DNA from 4 places in the Streptomyces sp. NPDC020742 genome. Region 3 is predicted to be linked to each of the others. Evidence: riboswitches for the same ligand, from Rfam matches in the RefSeq annotation. Region 3 holds a riboswitch; each other region holds the start of a gene.

Region 1 (4,111 bases), on a different contig from region 3:
CACCACCGCGATCCGGTCCGCCAACGGGGCGTTCGCCCACACCCCGGACGTGAAGGACGTACGGGCCGCCGCCACCGCACGGTCGACGTCGGCCCGCGAGGCATGCGGGACGCGGCCGATGACCTGCTCGGTGTGCGGTGAGACGACCTCGATCGTGTCCTTGCCGGCCGGATCGACCAACCCCCCGCCTATGTAGAGCTTTCCGTGCTCCACGAACTCGCTCATCACGGTCGCCTCCCGTCAGTTCCTGACGCCACATCAGAACTGATATCAGTTCTAGTTGGAGGAGTCCACGGTGCGTAGCCACCACCAACCCCGCCGCCGGGAGGTCGACTTCAGGTGGGCGGACGGGGCGACGGGGACGGATGGGGGCGGGAGGCGTGGGCACCTTGGGGGGAGCACCCCGGAGGGGCACCCGGGCGCCACTTCCGGCCAGCTTGAAACTCGTTCTAGTTATAGTGAAGGCGTGTCCGCAGAGGTGCACACCGACGCGCGTCCGGCAGCTGCCCATCGGGCGCCCCGCAGCGAGAGGGGACGGGGATGACCACGCAGGTGATCGACCACCGCGGCGGAGTGTGGAGCATCGCCGTCCCCATACCGGACAACCCGCTCGGCCACACCCTCGTCCACCTCCTGGAGACCGACCGGGGGCCGGTGCTCATCGACACCGGCTGGGACGACCCGGACTCCTGGGACGCCTTGGTCGCCGGCGTCGCGGCCTGCGGCTTCGCCGTCACCGACCTCCACGGTGTCCTGATCACCCATCACCACCCCGACCACCACGGCCTCTCCGCGAAGGTGCGGGAGACGTCCGGGGCCTGGATCGCGATGCACGCCGCGGATACCGCGGTGGTGCGCCGCACCCGGGAGGCGGAGCCGGGCCGGTGGCGGGACTATCTGCTCGCCAAGCTTGCGGCGGCGGGCGCGCCGGACGACCATCTGGCGCCGCTGCGCACGGCGCGCGCCCAGGGGAGCGGCAGGAAACCGCCCGGCCGGCGGGCCGCGCTCCCGGACCGCGGGATCGAGCCGGGAGCGCTGCTGGACCTGCCGGGGCGGCGGGTACGCGCCATCTGGACGCCGGGGCACACACCGGGGCATGTCTGCCTCCACCTGGAGGAGGAGCACCCCGGACGGGCGGGGAACCCGGTCGGGCGGACAGCCAACCGGGGTGGGACGCCGGCGAATTCGGGGGCGGCGCCCGCGAATGCGGGCGAGCGGACAGGAAACCCGGGCGGGACGTCGGGGAGTTCGGGTAGCGGGACGTCGGGGAGTTCGAGTGGCGGGCCGTCGGGGCGGGCGCCGCACGGTTTCGGCCGGCTGTTCTCCGGCGACCATCTGCTGCCCGGTATCACCCCGCACATCGGCCTGTACGAGGCCCCGGACGACCATGGGGGTCCCCCCTGCTCGAACGGAGGTGAGAGCTTGGGGGACGGCACCGACCCGCTGGGCGACTACCTCGACTCCCTCGAACGCATCGGACGGCTCGCCCCCGCCGAGGTACTGCCGGCCCACCAACATGCGTTCACCGATGCCCAGGGGCGGGTGCGCGAGCTCCTCGCCCACCACGAAGAGCGGCTCTCCGGACTGCGGGCACTGCTCTGCGAGCCCCGCACCCCCTGGCAGCTCGCCGTCGCCATGGAGTGGAACCGCCCGTGGGAACAGATCCCGTACGGCTCCCGCACCATCGCGGTATCGGAGGCCGAGGCGCATCTGCGGCGCCTGGTGAAGCTGGGACAGGTGGAGCGGGTGCCGGGCTCCGACCCGGCGACGTACCAGGCGGTGTGAGCCCCGCGCGGGCGCCGGCACACAGGCGCCGACACCGGCACCGGCACCGGCACCGGCACCGGCACCGGCAGCACGAGGTGGCCCGGCCCCCGCCACCGTCACCGCCGCCCGACCCCGCCCGACCCCGCCAGTGCCCCGCCAGTGCCCCGCCAGTGCCCCGCCGATGGACCGAGGGACGGCCCCCTGTCGCCTCCGTCACAGCCCGCCATCCCCGTCCCGTACAGGCGGGCGAGGGCCGTCCGGGTGCCGGTTAAGGTGTGCGGGACAACTTCATCCGTGCCCGATCGGGGGAAGCCGGTGGAAATCCGGCGCTGACCCGCAACCGTGAGGACGGCCGTCCGCGCACCGCGCGCCGGCCGTACGAGCCGGAGCACCCGAGGGGCAACGACCAAGGCTCGCGCCACCGGAACCGCCGTCCGCACGGACGCTCCCGGTGCGCGGCACCGTCGAGGTATACGGAGCCGAGCCCGGTGCCGCCGCGCCCGATCACCGATCGGAGTGCGCCGGTCGGCCGAGTGCGGCTGCGTACCGCCGGCGCGACCCGCCCAGACCCGAGAGGCACCGACCGATGGCCCGCACGTCTTCCATGGCTCCCTTGGCGCCCATGGCTCCCCAGGTCCCTTCGACGCACCGCGTCGCCTTCCTGGCGCGCCGCGCCGCCATGGCGGTGGTGGCCGCGACCGTGCTGGGTGCGGCCACCGCTCCCGCCGCCTCCGCGGCCGGGGCCGGTGCGCCCGCGGCACCGGCGGCACCGGCGGCCCCCAAGAAGCTGCCCGAGGGGCTGTACGGCACCAAGGACCCCCAGTACGACGGCGTCTGGCGGCAGTCGCTGGCGCTGCTCGCGCAGGACACGGTGGGCGTCAAGCCGGCGGCCCCGGCCGTCGAGTGGCTGGCCGGCCAGCAGTGCGCGGACGGGGCGTTCACCGCCTTCCGCGCCGAGCCGGGCACGGCGTGCAACGCCAAGACGATGCGGGACACCAACCAGACGGCCGCCGCGATACAGGCGCTGGCCGCGCTCGGTGGACACAGCGAGGCCGTACACAAGGCACTGAACTGGCTGAAGTCGGTACAGAACGACGACGGCGGCTGGAGCTCGATGCCCGGCTCCCCCAGCGACGCCAACTCCACCGCCGTGGTCATCGGCGCGTTCGTCGCGGCCGGTGAGCGGCCGGAGTCGAGCACGTCGAAGAAGGGCGGGAAGACCCCCTACGACGGGCTGCTCACCTTCCGGCTGGGCTGCGACGCGAAGGAGGGCGAGCGCGGCGCTTTCACCTTCCAGCTCAAGGGCAAGGCCCCGAACGCGGACGCCACGGCGGCCGCCACCACCGGCGCCCTGCGCAAGGGCTTCGTCGTCGCCCCGGCCGGCGGCGGTTCCGACCGCCCCGTCAAGCCGCTGAGCTGCAAGGAAGGCGAGGACTCCCGGGGCAGCAAGGAGGGCGTGGCCGGCCCCGCGGCGCGGGCCGCGGAGGGCGGCGCCGCCTACCTCGTCGCGCAGCTCGACAAGAACGGGCAGCACCTGCCCTCCGCGATGCCCGGCCAGGAGAAGCAGCCGGACGTCGGCAACACCGCGGACACCGTGGTGGCACTGGCGGCCGGAGGGCACCGCGCCGCCGCGCAGCGGCCGCTCGCCTGGCTGAAGAAGAACGCCTCGGCCTGGGCCAAGGAGAACGGTCCGGCCGCCTACGCCCAGCTGGTGCTCGCCGCACACGCCACCGGCGCCGACCCCCGGTCCTTCGGCGGCACCGACCTGGTGGCCGCGCTCAACGCCACCGGCCCCAAGCCGGCCGCGGTGGCCCCCGGCAAGGGTGCCCAGGACTCCAAGGACGCCAAGGGCTCCGAGGGCGGCTTCAAGCTCTGGTGGGTCATCGGCGTCGGGCTCGCCTTCGGTGCCGGCATCGGCTTCCTGCTGAGCGGCCGCCGGAAGAAGAACGCGCTCTGATGCGGCGGTTGCTCGTTTCCCTTCGCCTTCCCCTGCTCCGTTCCCGGCCCCGGCTCCCGCACCCGGCGGCCGCGGCGCGTGTGCGGTCCGCACCGCGGCGCTGTCGGCTGTCCGGGGCGCTGCTGGTGGCCGGTGCGGTGATGAGCCTGGCGACCGCCGGACCGGCCCAGGCGCAGGAGTACCGCTACTGGGCCTTCTGGGACGGTGCCGCGGGCGGCTCCTGGAAGTACGCCACCCAGGGGCCGGCCACCGTCCGCCCGGACGACGGCGCCGTCGCGGGCTTCCGCTTCACCGTGAGCGCCGACTCGGCGGCGGCCGGCAAGCCGCGCGCGGCGGCCGACTTCGCGGACATCTGCCGAGCCGCCCCCGCCAAGGAGGGGCGCAAGC
Region 2 (4,111 bases), on a different contig from region 3:
GTGCGCGTACGGCAACACGCCCAGCGTCGCCCGGCCGGTGAGCGAGCGCAGCATGTCCAACCCCGGCTCCAGCAGCGTCACATCGCCCCGGAACTTGTTGACGAGGTACCCGGCGACCAGCGCCTGGTCCTCCTTCGACAGCAGCGCGGTGGTGCCGAAGAAGGAGGCGAACACCCCACCCCGGTCGATGTCGCCGACCACCACGGCCGGGATCCGGGCGGCGCGGGCCAGGCCCATGTTCACGATGTCGGTACGGCGCAGATTGATCTCGGCGGGGCTGCCGGCGCCCTCACAGATCACCGCGTCATGCGTCCGCCGCAGCTCGGTCAGGCAGTCGGTGACGGTGCCCAGCAGCCGCTCCTGCCGCCCCGCGTGGTAGCCGCGGGCGCTCAGTTCGCCCACCGGCTTCCCCAGCAGCACCACCTGGCTGCTGCGGTCGCCGCCGGGCTTGAGCAGTACGGGGTTCATCAGCGCGGTCGGCTCCACCCGGGCCGCCGCGGCCTGCATCGCCTGCGCCCGGCCGATCTCCGCACCCTCGCGGGTGACAAAGGAGTTCAGCGACATGTTCTGCGCCTTGAACGGCGCCACCCGGACGCCCTGCCGGGCCAGCCAGCGGCAGATGCCCGCCGTCACCACGCTCTTACCGGCGTCGGACGTCGTACCGGCCACCAGCAGGCCGCCGCCGAGCCCGCCGGCTCTCCTCAACCGTCCGCTCACCGGGCCGTCTTCCTCAAGCTCAGGGTCATGCTCAGGGTCCTCCCCGTCCTGCGGCCGCGGTGCCCGCCGGGTGCGGTCGCGCCGCGCAGCGCGCCCGCCGCCAGCCGTCCGGCCACCGTCACCGCCAGGGCCAGCGCGCCGACCCGGCGGGAGAGCCGGACCGCCCGTTCGATGTCGTCCGCCGTGGCCGGGCGCCCCCCGCCGTTGAGCACCGGCCGGTGCTCGATGCGTCCGCCGTACGCCAGGGTGCCACCCAGCCGTACGCCGAGCGCGCCCGCGAACGACGCTTCCACCGGGCCCGCGTTGGGGCTCGGGTGGGATCCGCCGTCCGCCTTCCAGGCCCGCAGCGCACCGCGCCGGTCGGGCCCGGCCAGGACGGCCAGGGCGGCGGTCAGTCGCGAGCCGGGCCAGCCGGCGAGGTCGTCGAGGCGGGCCGAGGCCCAGCCGAAGCGGCGGTAGCGCGGCGAGGTGTGACCCACCATCGCGTCCAGGGTGTTCACCGCCCGGAACGCCACCAGGCCCGGGACGCCGCCGAGGGCGCCCCACACCAGGGCGCCGACCACCGCGTCCGAGGTGTTCTCGGCCACCGACTCCACCACCGCACGCGCCATCTGCGGCCCGTCCAGCGCCTGCGGATCACGCCCGCACAGGTGCGGCAGCCGCTCCCGGGCCACCTCCAGGTCGCCCGCGGTGAGCGCACCCCCGACGGCCCGGGCCTCCCGGCCGAGCGAGGTACCGCCCAGCACCGCCCACACCGTGGCCGCGGTCAGCGCGAGGTGAGCGCCGCGGCGGCGGTGCACCGCACGCTCCAGCAGCGCGGCCGCGGCGGCCGCACCGCCCGCGCAGAGCGCGGTGTGCACCGTCCCGTAGCCCCGGTGGTCGCGCCACAGCAGCCGTTCGACGCGGGCCGCGGCCCGGCCGAAGGCAGCCACCGGATGGCCGCGCCGGGGGTCTGCCGCGATCAGGTCGCCGAGGTAGCCGAGGGCCGCGCCGCACGCATATCCCGCGTGTTCGCCGCGCATCGGTCAGGCCGCCGTCAGGCCTCGGAGGGGCCCCGCAACGGGGGGCCGGGGGGCTCTGGAACGGCGGCCGGGCATGGTGGTGTCCTCACTCAGGGTCCGCGCCCTGGCTCGACGTGACGGCGACCAGAGTCTCCTGGCTCCCGGATCGGCGTGGCCCCCGGCCTTCCAGCCCGTACGGGTACGGGCCGTGGCCCTCGTCGGAGGGACGCTCCCCGGTGACAGTGGCGGGACCGCGCCGGATTCGCACCGGACTTCCTCTGCTGTCGCCGATTGGCCCGGGCAGTCCACCACGCCCCGCGAATGCCCGTCAACTCACCCTTGACCTGCGATGCTGCCCCGCGTCCGGCGCTGTGGCGCACGCCACAGGGTGGCTGCGGCGTCACGGACGGTTGCCTGCGCCCCTGATCCCGCGTCACTATCTGGTGCACGGTGGCGAAGGGGCCGCCGGAAGGGGGCTGGGGGATGCCGGAGCGCGCCGGGCACCAGGAGATCCGTATCCGGGTCACGGGCACGAACAATCCGCAGCAGGACATCGACGACCTCCGGGCCTGGCTGGAGCGCGAACCGTGGCTGACCCGCCAGGAGCACTCCTGGCACCAGCGGCCCCGGCCCGCGGACGCGGCCGACGGTGCCGACGGAGCGCGGCGCACCCGACCGGCCGACATGGCCGTCGGGGTGGACGATCTGGTCCTGGTGCTCGTCGGGGCCGTCGCCACCGAGGTCACCAAGGGGCTGAGCATCGCACTGCGGGAGTGGCTGCGGCGCCGCAGGGAGGAGCGCGCCGAGGGCGAGGAGCCCGCCGTCGTGGCCGGCACCGGCGGCGCGGTGCACGAGGTCGGCTCCGGGCACCCCGATCCCGGCAGCCCGGCGCAGGGGAGCGGCAGCACCGGCGAGGTCTGAGCCGGATGTCCGAATACGACGCGCGGGGGAAGATCAACCGGGCGCTGCTGATCGGTGTCCACGACTACGCGACGCTGGACGCCCTGCCCGCGGTGGAGGACAACCCCGCCGAGCTGAAGCGGGCCCTGACCGGCACCGACCTGTTCACCGCGGATGAGGTCGGCATCTGCCGGCCCACCGAGCCGTGGGAGCTCAGCCGGGCCCTGAAGACCGCCGCCGACGAGGCGCGCGGCCTGCTGTTCGTGCACTTCTCCGGTCACGGCCGGGTCGGCAGCGACGGCGGCAACCTCCAACTGATGGTCGGCGCCTCGGTGTCCGGCCGGAGCCACACCACCGTCTCCTGGCAGGACGCCGTGCTGTCCTGCCTCGACAGCGCCCGCGCCGAACGCATCGTGATCGTCCTGGAGTGCTGCTACGCGGGCAACGCCGGCGGCGCCTTCCACTCCCACAGCCGCCCCATGTCCCTGCTGATGGCCGCCCAGCCCAACCGCCGGATCTTCAGCGGGGAGGAGCCGGCCGGCGGCACCCTCTTCACCCGCGCCCTGGTGCAGATCCTCGAATGCGGCATCCCCGGGCGGCGCTTCGTCACCTTCGAGGACCTCGTACGGGAGCTGCGGGGCCGCCTCGCCGACGAGCGGACGCCGATGGGTGACGTGTGGGAGCCGCGCTCGGCGAAGCAGAACACCGTCGATGACGTCATCCTGTCCTTCGCCACCCCCGAGGTACGGCTGCCCACCCCGCCGCGGGTCCGGTTACGCCGCTGGTTCAACCAGCACCTCCGGCCGTGGCGGAGGCCCCTGCTCGCCGTGCTCACCGTCCTGGTGCTCGCCGCCTCCGGGCTGACCGCGCTGAAGCTGCTGCGGCCGCTGCCGGCCTGCCCGCCCGCCCTCGAACTACGGCTGCTGACCGCCCCGGAGTCCGAACCCACCCTGCGCCGGGCGGCGTTCGCGTACGAGATGTCCGATGCCAACACCCGGCCGCTGGAGGGCGAGGGCGATCTGCCGGACGGCTGCCGGCGCGCCCAGATCACCGTCTACTCCGCCGCCAAGGACCAGGTCGACCAGGGCTTCGCGGCGGCCGCCCGCTGGCAGGGCGAGGCCCGGGGCTCCGGCCAGGGCGGGCCGGGGGCCAAGGGCACCGACCCGCTCAACCGGCCGGGGCCCCAGCCCGACCTCTGGATCCCGGAGTCCACCGCCGACTACGATGAGGCCCGCCGCGGGATGCCGCCCACCCCCGCACCGGCGGCGCTGCACAACACCGGCCCGGTCGCCTACAGCCCACTGGTCGTCGGCATCCCGGCCCACCAGCAGCTGGACGACGCCGATCCGGTCGACGCCTCCTGGCAGGACCTGCTCACCGGCACCGACAGCGGGCACCGCGACCTCAAGCTGCTGCGCCCCAGCCCGGTGCTGTCCGGCACCGGACTGCTGCACACCATCGGCCTCTACCTCGCCGGCGACGGCTCGCCCATC
Region 3 (4,111 bases):
TGAACCACGCCAGGGAGCTGGGCCTGGTAGTGACGGCCCCCAACCCGGCACACCGCCGCTCCTCCCTGATCGAGCTCACCGCCCAGGGCTCGGCCGCCATACGCGGGATCCAGACCTTCGAGACCACGGAGCTGCGGCAGCGCCTGGCTGACCTGCCCAGCGAGGACATCCACACCGCACTGCACGTACTCGACCGACTCGGCGAGGAATTCCGGCACCTGGCGAACGGCTCGCACGTTCCACCGGAGGAAACCGACAGTCACGGCAATCGCGATACTTACACCGGTAGCGACAATAGCGACGGCAGTGACATTGCACCCGCCGCTCCCCGGCATCGCACACACAGAGGACGGTCCCAAGAATGACCCGCGCCATCACCGCCTGGTCCGAGATAGACAACGGCCTGGTGCCCATCGACGACGGCGAGTTGTTCTACGAGACGGCCGGCTCGGGTCCCGCGGTCGTGCTGCTGCACGGCGGCATGCTCGACCAGCACATGTGGGACGAGCAGTTCGCCTGGTTGGTGAACTCCGGCCTCCGCGCGATCCGCTACGACTTCCGCGGCCACGGCCTGTCCTCCACGGTGACCGGGGACTACGCCAACCACGACGACCTGTGCACCCTGCTCGACGCACTCGACGTCCCCCGCGCCGTCCTCGTCGGCCTCTCCCATGGCGCGCGGGTCGCACTCGACACCGCCATAGCCCACCCGGAGCGGGTGACCGCCCTCGCGCTCTCCTCCCCCGGCATCAGCGGCCGCCCCTTCACCGACCCCTTCGTCCTGGAACACATCAGGGAACAGGTGGCGGCCATCGGCGCACCGGACGGCGCCGAGCGCTACGTCGAGCACTTTCTACGGATGTGGGTGGACGGACCGCACCGTGAACCGTCCGCCGTGCACCCGGGATTCCGTGAGCGGATGCGTGCCTCGGCCGCGGCCAACGTAGAGGTGCACGCCGATGGAGTGGGCGCGGGTATGCCGCTGGAGGTCGGAGCCGCAGACCGTCTGACCGAAATCCGGGTGCCGACGGTCGTCCTCGACGGCGATCTCGACAGCAGAGACATCTCCGCCAACGCCCATGCCATAGCACTGGCCGTCCCCGGCGCCCGAAGAGTCCGCATACCGGGGGCCGGCCACATGGTCAACCTGGAGAACACCGCGCTCTACGACCAGGAACTGCACGCATTCCTCTCCGCCTTGGAATACTGACCCCTCGACCGGCTGGCCCGGACGCTGACTCACCCCACACCCCACCCCTCCCCTCCGGCGGTTAGAGTGGCCGGGCCGTGGTGTTCGGGAAGACCGGTGGCGGACCTCGTGGTCCCATTCCGGAGCGGCCCTCGCCACTGTGATCGGGGAGTTTCCATCCCTCTCCGTATGCGCACGGCGCGCATACGGCGCCACTGACCGCACCCTGCGGCCGGGAAGGCGGGGACGGACGCGGGCACCCGTAAGCCAGGAGACCGGCCACGGCATCTCACGAGTTGATCCACGAGGTGCTGGAGCGTGACCGCCGGATGGCCCTGTCCACCGATACCCCGAACACCCCTGCCCCCACCAGCTTCCGCTGGCGCCGGCAGGACACCGTCCGTACCGCGGGACTGATGGCCGTCATAGCCGGGCTGCACGTCGTTGCCTTCGGCGTGCTCTTCCTCCTGGTGGTGCCACACCACTACTCCGTCGGAAGCCAGGTCTTCGGCGTCGGACTGGGTGTCACCGCGTACACCCTCGGCATGCGGCACGCCTTCGACGCCGACCACATCGCCGCGATCGACAACACCACCCGCAAGCTGATGGCCGACGGCAAGCGACCGGTGTCGGTGGGCTTCTGGTTCGCGCTCGGCCATTCCAGCGTGGTCGTCGTGATGGCCGCCCTCGTGGCGGGCGGTGCCCACCTCGCGGGCATCCTCCTCAACGACCAATCCCGCACCCACCAGATCCTGGGCACGATCGGCACCACGATCTCGGGCAGCTTCCTCTACCTCATCGCCGCCCTCAACCTCATCGCCCTGACCGGCATCTGGCGCGTCTTCCGCGGGATGCGCGACGGCCAGTACGACGAGGCGGAACTGGAACAGCGCCTCGATTCACGCGGCTTCATGAACCGCTTCCTGGGACGCTTCACCCGCTCCATATCCCGCCCCGGCCAGATGTTCCCGCTCGGCTTCCTCTTCGGGCTCGGCTTCGACACCGCGACCGAAGTGACCCTCATGGTCATGGCGGGCAGCGGGGCGGCGGCCGGTCTCCCCTGGTACGCCATCCTGTGTCTGCCGCTGCTCTTCGCCGCCGGAATGAGCCTGTTCGACACCCTCGACGGCACCTTTATGAATTTCGCCTATCAGTGGGCGTTCTCCAACCCGGTGCGCAAGGTCTACTACAACCTCACCATCACCGGCCTGTCGATCGCCGTCGCGTTCTTCATCGGCACGATCGAGCTGGTGACCGTGCTGCACGACAAGCTCTCCCTCAACGACCCGCTGACCGACTGGGTCTCGGGCCTCAACCTCGACAATGCCGGCTTCATCATCGTCGGCCTGTTCCTGGTGGTGTGGGCCGCGGCACTGGCGTACTGGCGACTCGCCGGCGTCGAAAGGCGCTGGGAGCAGCGCGCCCGACACACCCCCACGGCAACCACCCCACCGACACCCCCCACCTCCCGCACCCCGGACTCCTGACCGCCCGCTGAAAACACCCAAGGCCCAGGCCTCCCGACCAACCCCGGGCAGCCTGGGCCTTCGCCATCCCCGAACCAATCAAACCCCAAAACACACAAACCCCAACGCCGCGATGCACCGGACTGGTCTTCTCACCGGACAGCGGGGCGGCCCAGTTGGCGATCATGTCGACGAGCGAATCAGGCGGTCGAAGCCAGGCCGGTGCGGCTCGGACGGGCCATTTCCGCGACGCGCCGGAGCCAGCCTGGCCGACCGTCAACAAGGAAGAGCGGGATTTCCGCCGCAGCAGCATCAACTAGTCGGCTAGCATGGCGTGTTGACTGTCCTACCTACTCAAGGAAGTCCGATGACTGGCCCTGGCAGCGACAGCTTCACCTGGCATCAGCTTCCGCCCTTTTTCCAAGATGCCGACACTGGCTCCATACGCTCAAAACGCCGCTATTTCGGTCAACTCCGCCTGACGCTGCTTCTATTGTTCTTGGCGGCAGCCGTCGGTGCCACGACGATCAAATTCGGCAGTAACGGGATCGACTGGGCAGGATTTGTTGCCGCCTTGGCCTTCATTTCCTCCATCTTGGTTCGGCTCTACATCGTGGAGCAACGAGATGAGCGGCGCTGGTACGAGTGCCGGGCCGCCGCCGAATCGTGCAAGACGCTCGCTTGGCGCTACGCGGTGTGTGGAGAACCCTTTCCTGAATCCATGCCTGCAGCCGAGGCCCGGCGTCTCTTCATCAACAGACTCCGAGAGATCAGCCTTGGTCTCGATATCGTCGATGTGTCGGCCGGACTCGACGTCAACGAGGCGATGGAACGCTGCCGTGCCGCCAGTAGGGACGAGAGGATCGAGACCTACAAAAGCAATCGCCTGACGGAACAAGTCGAGTGGTATGCACGGATGGCCAAACTGCGAGATAGGCAGTCCCGTACTTGGCGGAGTATTGCTCTCGTTGGGGAGATGCTCGGAGTCGTCGCCGGTGCGGTGAAGGCATACGGCGCGGTTTCCATCGATCTACTCGGTGTCGTCAGTGCGGGAGTTGCCGGAATCACCGCATGGTTCCAGGCACAGCGTCTGGAGACAGAAGCCTCTGCATATAGCCTGACCGCCCGGGAGATCAGACACATTCTCTCCCTTACGGATGAATCTGCGGACGCGGAGTCGTGGGGAAAATTCGTCGACCAGGCAGAATCCGCAATCTCCCGAGAGCACACCATGTGGGCGTCGGGCCGCACGGGTAACGTGGGGCTGACAGGCTGACTGAGCAGGAGAGGGACGCCCTCCTGAACGAAGGTCGCACACTGAGCGCGCACAGCAGAGCTTCTCACGCGTTCGCGGTGCTTCCCGCCCTCATGTGTACTGAATCCGTTTCTGCGGAGCGCCCCTCCTGACCGGTCATAGGGCGATGCGGACTCTGCCCTATAGGGTCAATCGCGCGTT
Region 4 (4,111 bases), on a different contig from region 3:
GGCCACTCCCCGCGAGGCCGGTCTGCTGGGCACCGACGTCGGTCTGCCGATGCTGATGCTCTCCCGGCACTCGCTCGACGCCCAGGGCCGGCCGGTGGAGTGGGTGCGCTCGGTCTACCGCGGCGACCGCTACAAGTTCGTCGCCCGGCTCCAGCGCCCCGCGGACTGACGGCCGCCCGCCCCGACCGGCGACGCCTCCCGCGCCGTGCGACACCGCACCGCGCGGGAATTCGCCATACCGATATGCGGACAGGTAGTGACGCGCGCCACGTCCCTGCCATAGATTTCCAGCCGGTTGCACAGGAGATCGCCAGGGACGGAGCCGCACGATGCCAGAGCCAGCCGGACCACCGACCAGAAGACGAATCGTCACACCGACGCGTGTGGTGGCGGGGCTGTGCCTGCTGGCTCCGTTCGTGGCGATGCTGTGGGTGAGCTCGTACGCCCGGATCGAGCCGACCCTGATCGGCATCCCGTTCTTCTACTGGTACCAGATGCTCTGGGTACTGATCTCCACCGCGCTGACGACGGTGGCCTACAAGCTGGTCCAGCGTGAGCAGCGCGCCCGCAAGGGTGGTGCACAGGCATGAGTCCGACCCCGGCCGCGCCCGGCGCCGCTCCCCTCGCCGCCTCCGCCCCCCAGGGCGTCAACGGCGTGGCGCTCGCCGTCTTCGTCTTCTTCTTCCTGGCCGTGACGGTCATGGGCTTCCTCGCCGCCCGGTGGCGCAGGGCGGAGCAGTCCGAGAGCCTCGACGAGTGGGGCCTGGGCGGGCGCAGCTTCGGCACCTGGATCACCTGGTTCCTGTTGGGCGGTGACCTCTACACCGCGTACACCTTCGTAGCCGTTCCGGCGGCGATCTACGCGGCGGGCGCGGCCGGCTTCTTCGCCGTGCCGTACACGATCCTGGTGTACCCGCTGATCTTCACCTTCCTGCCCCGGCTGTGGTCGGTCTCGCACAAGCACGGCTACGTCACCACCTCCGACTTCGTCCGGGGCCGCTTCGGCTCCAAGGGCCTGTCGCTGGCCGTGGCGCTGACCGGCATCCTGGCGACCATGCCGTACATCGCGCTCCAACTGGTCGGCATTCAGGCCGTCCTGGACGTGATGGGCATCGGCGGCGGCGAGCACACCAACTGGTTCGTCAAGGACCTCCCGCTGCTGATCGCCTTCGCGGTGCTGGCCGCCTACACCTACTCCTCCGGGCTGCGCGCCCCGGCGCTGATCGCCTTCGTCAAGGACGGCCTGATCTACCTGGTCATCGCCGTGGCGATCATCTACATCCCGATCAAACTGGGCGGCTTCGAGGGGATCTTCGACGCGGCGGGCAAGGCGTTCACCCAGCCCGGCCCGGTGCCCGGCAAGCCGCGCGGCGAGCTGACCAGCGGCCCCAACGCCCAGTGGGCCTACGCCACTCTGGCGCTCGGCTCGGCGCTGGCGCTCTTCATGTACCCCCACTCGATCACCGCCACACTGTCCTCCCGCAGCCGCAATGTGATCCGCCGCAACACCACCATCCTCCCGCTCTACTCGCTGATGCTGGGCTTCCTGGCACTGCTCGGCTTCATGGCCGTCAAGGCCGGCACGGACATCCAGGGCAACCCCCAGCTGGCCATCCCGCAGCTGTTCGAGGACATGTTCCCCAGCTGGTTCGCCGGTGTGGCCTTCGCGGCGATCGGGATCGGCGCCCTGGTGCCCGCGGCCATCATGTCCATCGCCGCCGCCAACCTCTTCACCCGGAACGTCTACAAGGACTTCCTCAAGCGCGACGCCACGCCCGAGCAGGAGCACAAGGTCGCCAAGCTCGTCTCCCTGCTGGTGAAGGTCGGCGCCCTGGTCTTCGTCCTCACCATGGACAAGACCGTCGCCATCAACTTCCAGCTGCTGGGCGGCATCTGGATCCTGCAGACCATGCCGGCGCTGGTCGGCGGACTGTTCACCCGCTGGTTCCACCGCTGGGCCCTGCTGACCGGCTGGGCGGTGGGCATGCTCTACGGCACCCTCGCCGCGTACGGCGTCGCCAGCCCGACCCAGGCCCACTTCGGCGGCTCCAGCAAGGAGATCCCCGGCATCGGTGAGATCGGCTACATCGGCCTCACCGCCTTCGTCCTGAACGTGGTGGTCACGGTGGTGCTCACGGTCGCCCTGCGGGCCGTCAAGGCCCCCGACGGGGTCGACGAGACCAGCCCCGGCGACTACACCGCGGACGCCGGCGACACGGGCGTCGCGACCGACCTGCCGCCGGCCACCGCCGGAGCACCCGCCGGGCACTGATCCGCCGGCACCGCACCACGGGCCGTCGCGTCCCCCTGGGGGCGCGGCGGCCCTTCGCCGTTCCGGAACCGCCGGGGCGCACGGGGGTGGGTGACGGCGCGTCGGGCGCGTCCGCCCTTCCGGGGTGGCCGCGGCAGGCGTGGCGGCGACTGGCCGGAAGGGGCCGCTGTCCTGGGACAGAGCACCTTTCCCGGGCCGTCCGACGCCCCTGGTCATTCGCACACCCGTCGGAGTGGTATGGGGTGACGACACAAGATGTGGGGGTGCATGCGGGTGGCAGCACAAGATGTATGCTCGTCCTCGCTGTCGCCGCAGGGGAATCCGGTGTGAATCCGGGACTGTCCCGCAACGGTGTTGGAGCGCGCTCGGTGGCCCGATCACGGCCCTTCCGCGCGTGCCGTGAAGTCCGAAGACCTGCCGACGGTACGTCCGCACCGCCATCGGTACGGACGTCGATACGTCCGGGCCCCGAGGGTTGGGCCGATGGACGCCGCGCGGTGCCCGCGCGCCCCACAACGTCACGGGGTGCCGCATGCCCGCGCGCGCCCGTCGCCCCGCTCTCCCGGCCCCCGCCGAGTGAGGGAGAGCACCACGTGACCATCGCGCCAACGGAGCCCGCGTCAGACGCCGAGGTCGTGCCGACTGCGGTGACCACGCCTGCCGCCCCCGCCGACGGCGCGCCGGGCGAGGACGGGCCGGGCGTCGCCCTGCTGCGCACGCTGACCGCGCTGACCGAGGACCTCACCGCGACCGACCCCGGCAAGGTGGCCGCCGCCGCCCTGCGCGGCCGGCACCCGGGCTCCGACGAGGCCGAGCTGCGGTCGCTGGCCACCGAAGCCGCGGCCGGCCTGATCGGTGACGAGCCCCAGTACTCCAAGCTCGCCGCCCGGCTGCTCACCCGCGCCATCGCGGAGGAGGCCGCCGGGCAGGGGGCGGTCTCCTTCTCCGCCTCCGTCGAGGTCGGCCACCGCGAGGGCCTGATCGCCGACGGGACCGCGGAGTTCGTACGGGCGCACGCCGAGCACCTGGACGCGCTGGTCGACGCCGCCCTCACGGACGGCGCGGACGACCGCTTCGGCTACTTCGGGCTGCGCACGCTGCACTCGCGCTACCTGCTCCGGCACCCCACCACCCGTCAGGTCATCGAGACCCCCCAGCACTTCCTGCTGCGGGTGGCCTGCGGTCTGGCCGAGGACCACAGCGAGCGCGCCCTGGCCGACGTCGCCGAGCTCTACCGGCTCACCAGCTCGCTGTCGTACCTGCCCTCCTCCCCCACGCTGTTCAACTCCGGCACCCGCCACCCGCAGATGTCGTCCTGCTACCTGCTGGACTCCCCGCTGGACGAGCTGGACTCGATCTACGACCGGTACCACCAGGTGGCGCGGCTGTCCAAGCACGCCGGCGGCATCGGCCTGTCCTACTCCCGCATCCGCGCCCGCGGTTCACTGATCCGGGGCACCAACGGACACTCCAACGGCATCGTGCCGTTCCTGCGCACGCTGGACGCCTCGGTCGCCGCGGTCAACCAGGGCGGCCGGCGCAAGGGCGCGGCCTGCGTCTACCTGGAGACCTGGCACGCGGACATCGAGGAGTTCCTGGAGCTGCGGGACAACACCGGTGAGGAGGCCCGCCGCACCCACAACCTCAACATCGCGCACTGGATCCCGGACGAGTTCATGCGCCGGGTGGAGGCGGACGGCGACTGGTCGCTGTTCTCCCCCGCCGACGCCCCCGAGCTGGTGGACCTGTGGGGCGAGGAGTTCGACGCCGCGTACCGCAGGGCCGAGGCCGAGGGCCGGGCGGTCAAGCAGGTGCCGGCGCGGGTGCTCTACTCCCGGA

The links. A riboswitch is a leader RNA that binds a small molecule or an ion and turns the genes downstream of it on or off. The one in region 3 is predicted to bind cobalamin.
Region 1: it holds a riboswitch for cobalamin, as region 3 does, so the genes downstream of both, AB0G84_RS32540 (prenyltransferase/squalene oxidase repeat-containing protein) here and AB0G84_RS32345 (HoxN/HupN/NixA family nickel/cobalt transporter) in region 3, are expected to answer to the same signal.
Region 2: it holds a riboswitch for cobalamin, as region 3 does, so the genes downstream of both, AB0G84_RS15190 (cobalamin biosynthesis protein) here and AB0G84_RS32345 (HoxN/HupN/NixA family nickel/cobalt transporter) in region 3, are expected to answer to the same signal.
Region 4: it holds a riboswitch for cobalamin, as region 3 does, so the genes downstream of both, AB0G84_RS03855 (ribonucleoside-diphosphate reductase subunit alpha) here and AB0G84_RS32345 (HoxN/HupN/NixA family nickel/cobalt transporter) in region 3, are expected to answer to the same signal.

The regions. Positions count from the first base shown of each region.
Region 1 is NZ_JBFAEA010000032.1:10,659-14,769, reverse strand. Features, by position in the region: gene AB0G84_RS32550 (aldehyde dehydrogenase) at 1-225, opposite strand, end outside; gene AB0G84_RS32545 (MBL fold metallo-hydrolase) at 541-1,785, shown strand; cobalamin riboswitch at 2,036-2,182, shown strand; gene AB0G84_RS32540 (prenyltransferase/squalene oxidase repeat-containing protein) at 2,390-3,724, shown strand; gene AB0G84_RS32535 (SCO2322 family protein) at 3,865-4,111, shown strand, end outside.
Region 2 is NZ_JBFAEA010000007.1:64,290-68,400, reverse strand. Features, by position in the region: gene AB0G84_RS15195 (cobyric acid synthase) at 1-717, opposite strand, end outside; gene AB0G84_RS15190 (cobalamin biosynthesis protein) at 714-1,739, opposite strand; cobalamin riboswitch at 1,866-1,998, opposite strand; gene AB0G84_RS15185 (hypothetical protein) at 2,202-2,639, shown strand; gene AB0G84_RS15180 (caspase family protein) at 2,645-4,111, shown strand, end outside.
Region 3 is NZ_JBFAEA010000031.1:38,540-42,650, reverse strand. Features, by position in the region: gene AB0G84_RS32355 (MarR family winged helix-turn-helix transcriptional regulator) at 1-365, shown strand, start outside; gene AB0G84_RS32350 (alpha/beta hydrolase) at 362-1,210, shown strand; cobalamin riboswitch at 1,272-1,488, shown strand; gene AB0G84_RS32345 (HoxN/HupN/NixA family nickel/cobalt transporter) at 1,519-2,676, shown strand; gene AB0G84_RS32340 (DUF4231 domain-containing protein) at 3,023-3,931, shown strand.
Region 4 is NZ_JBFAEA010000001.1:886,201-890,311, reverse strand. Features, by position in the region: gene AB0G84_RS03870 (GntR family transcriptional regulator) at 1-169, shown strand, start outside; gene AB0G84_RS03865 (DUF3311 domain-containing protein) at 330-590, shown strand; gene mctP (monocarboxylate uptake permease MctP) at 587-2,272, shown strand; cobalamin riboswitch at 2,546-2,709, shown strand; gene AB0G84_RS03855 (ribonucleoside-diphosphate reductase subunit alpha) at 2,908-4,111, shown strand, end outside.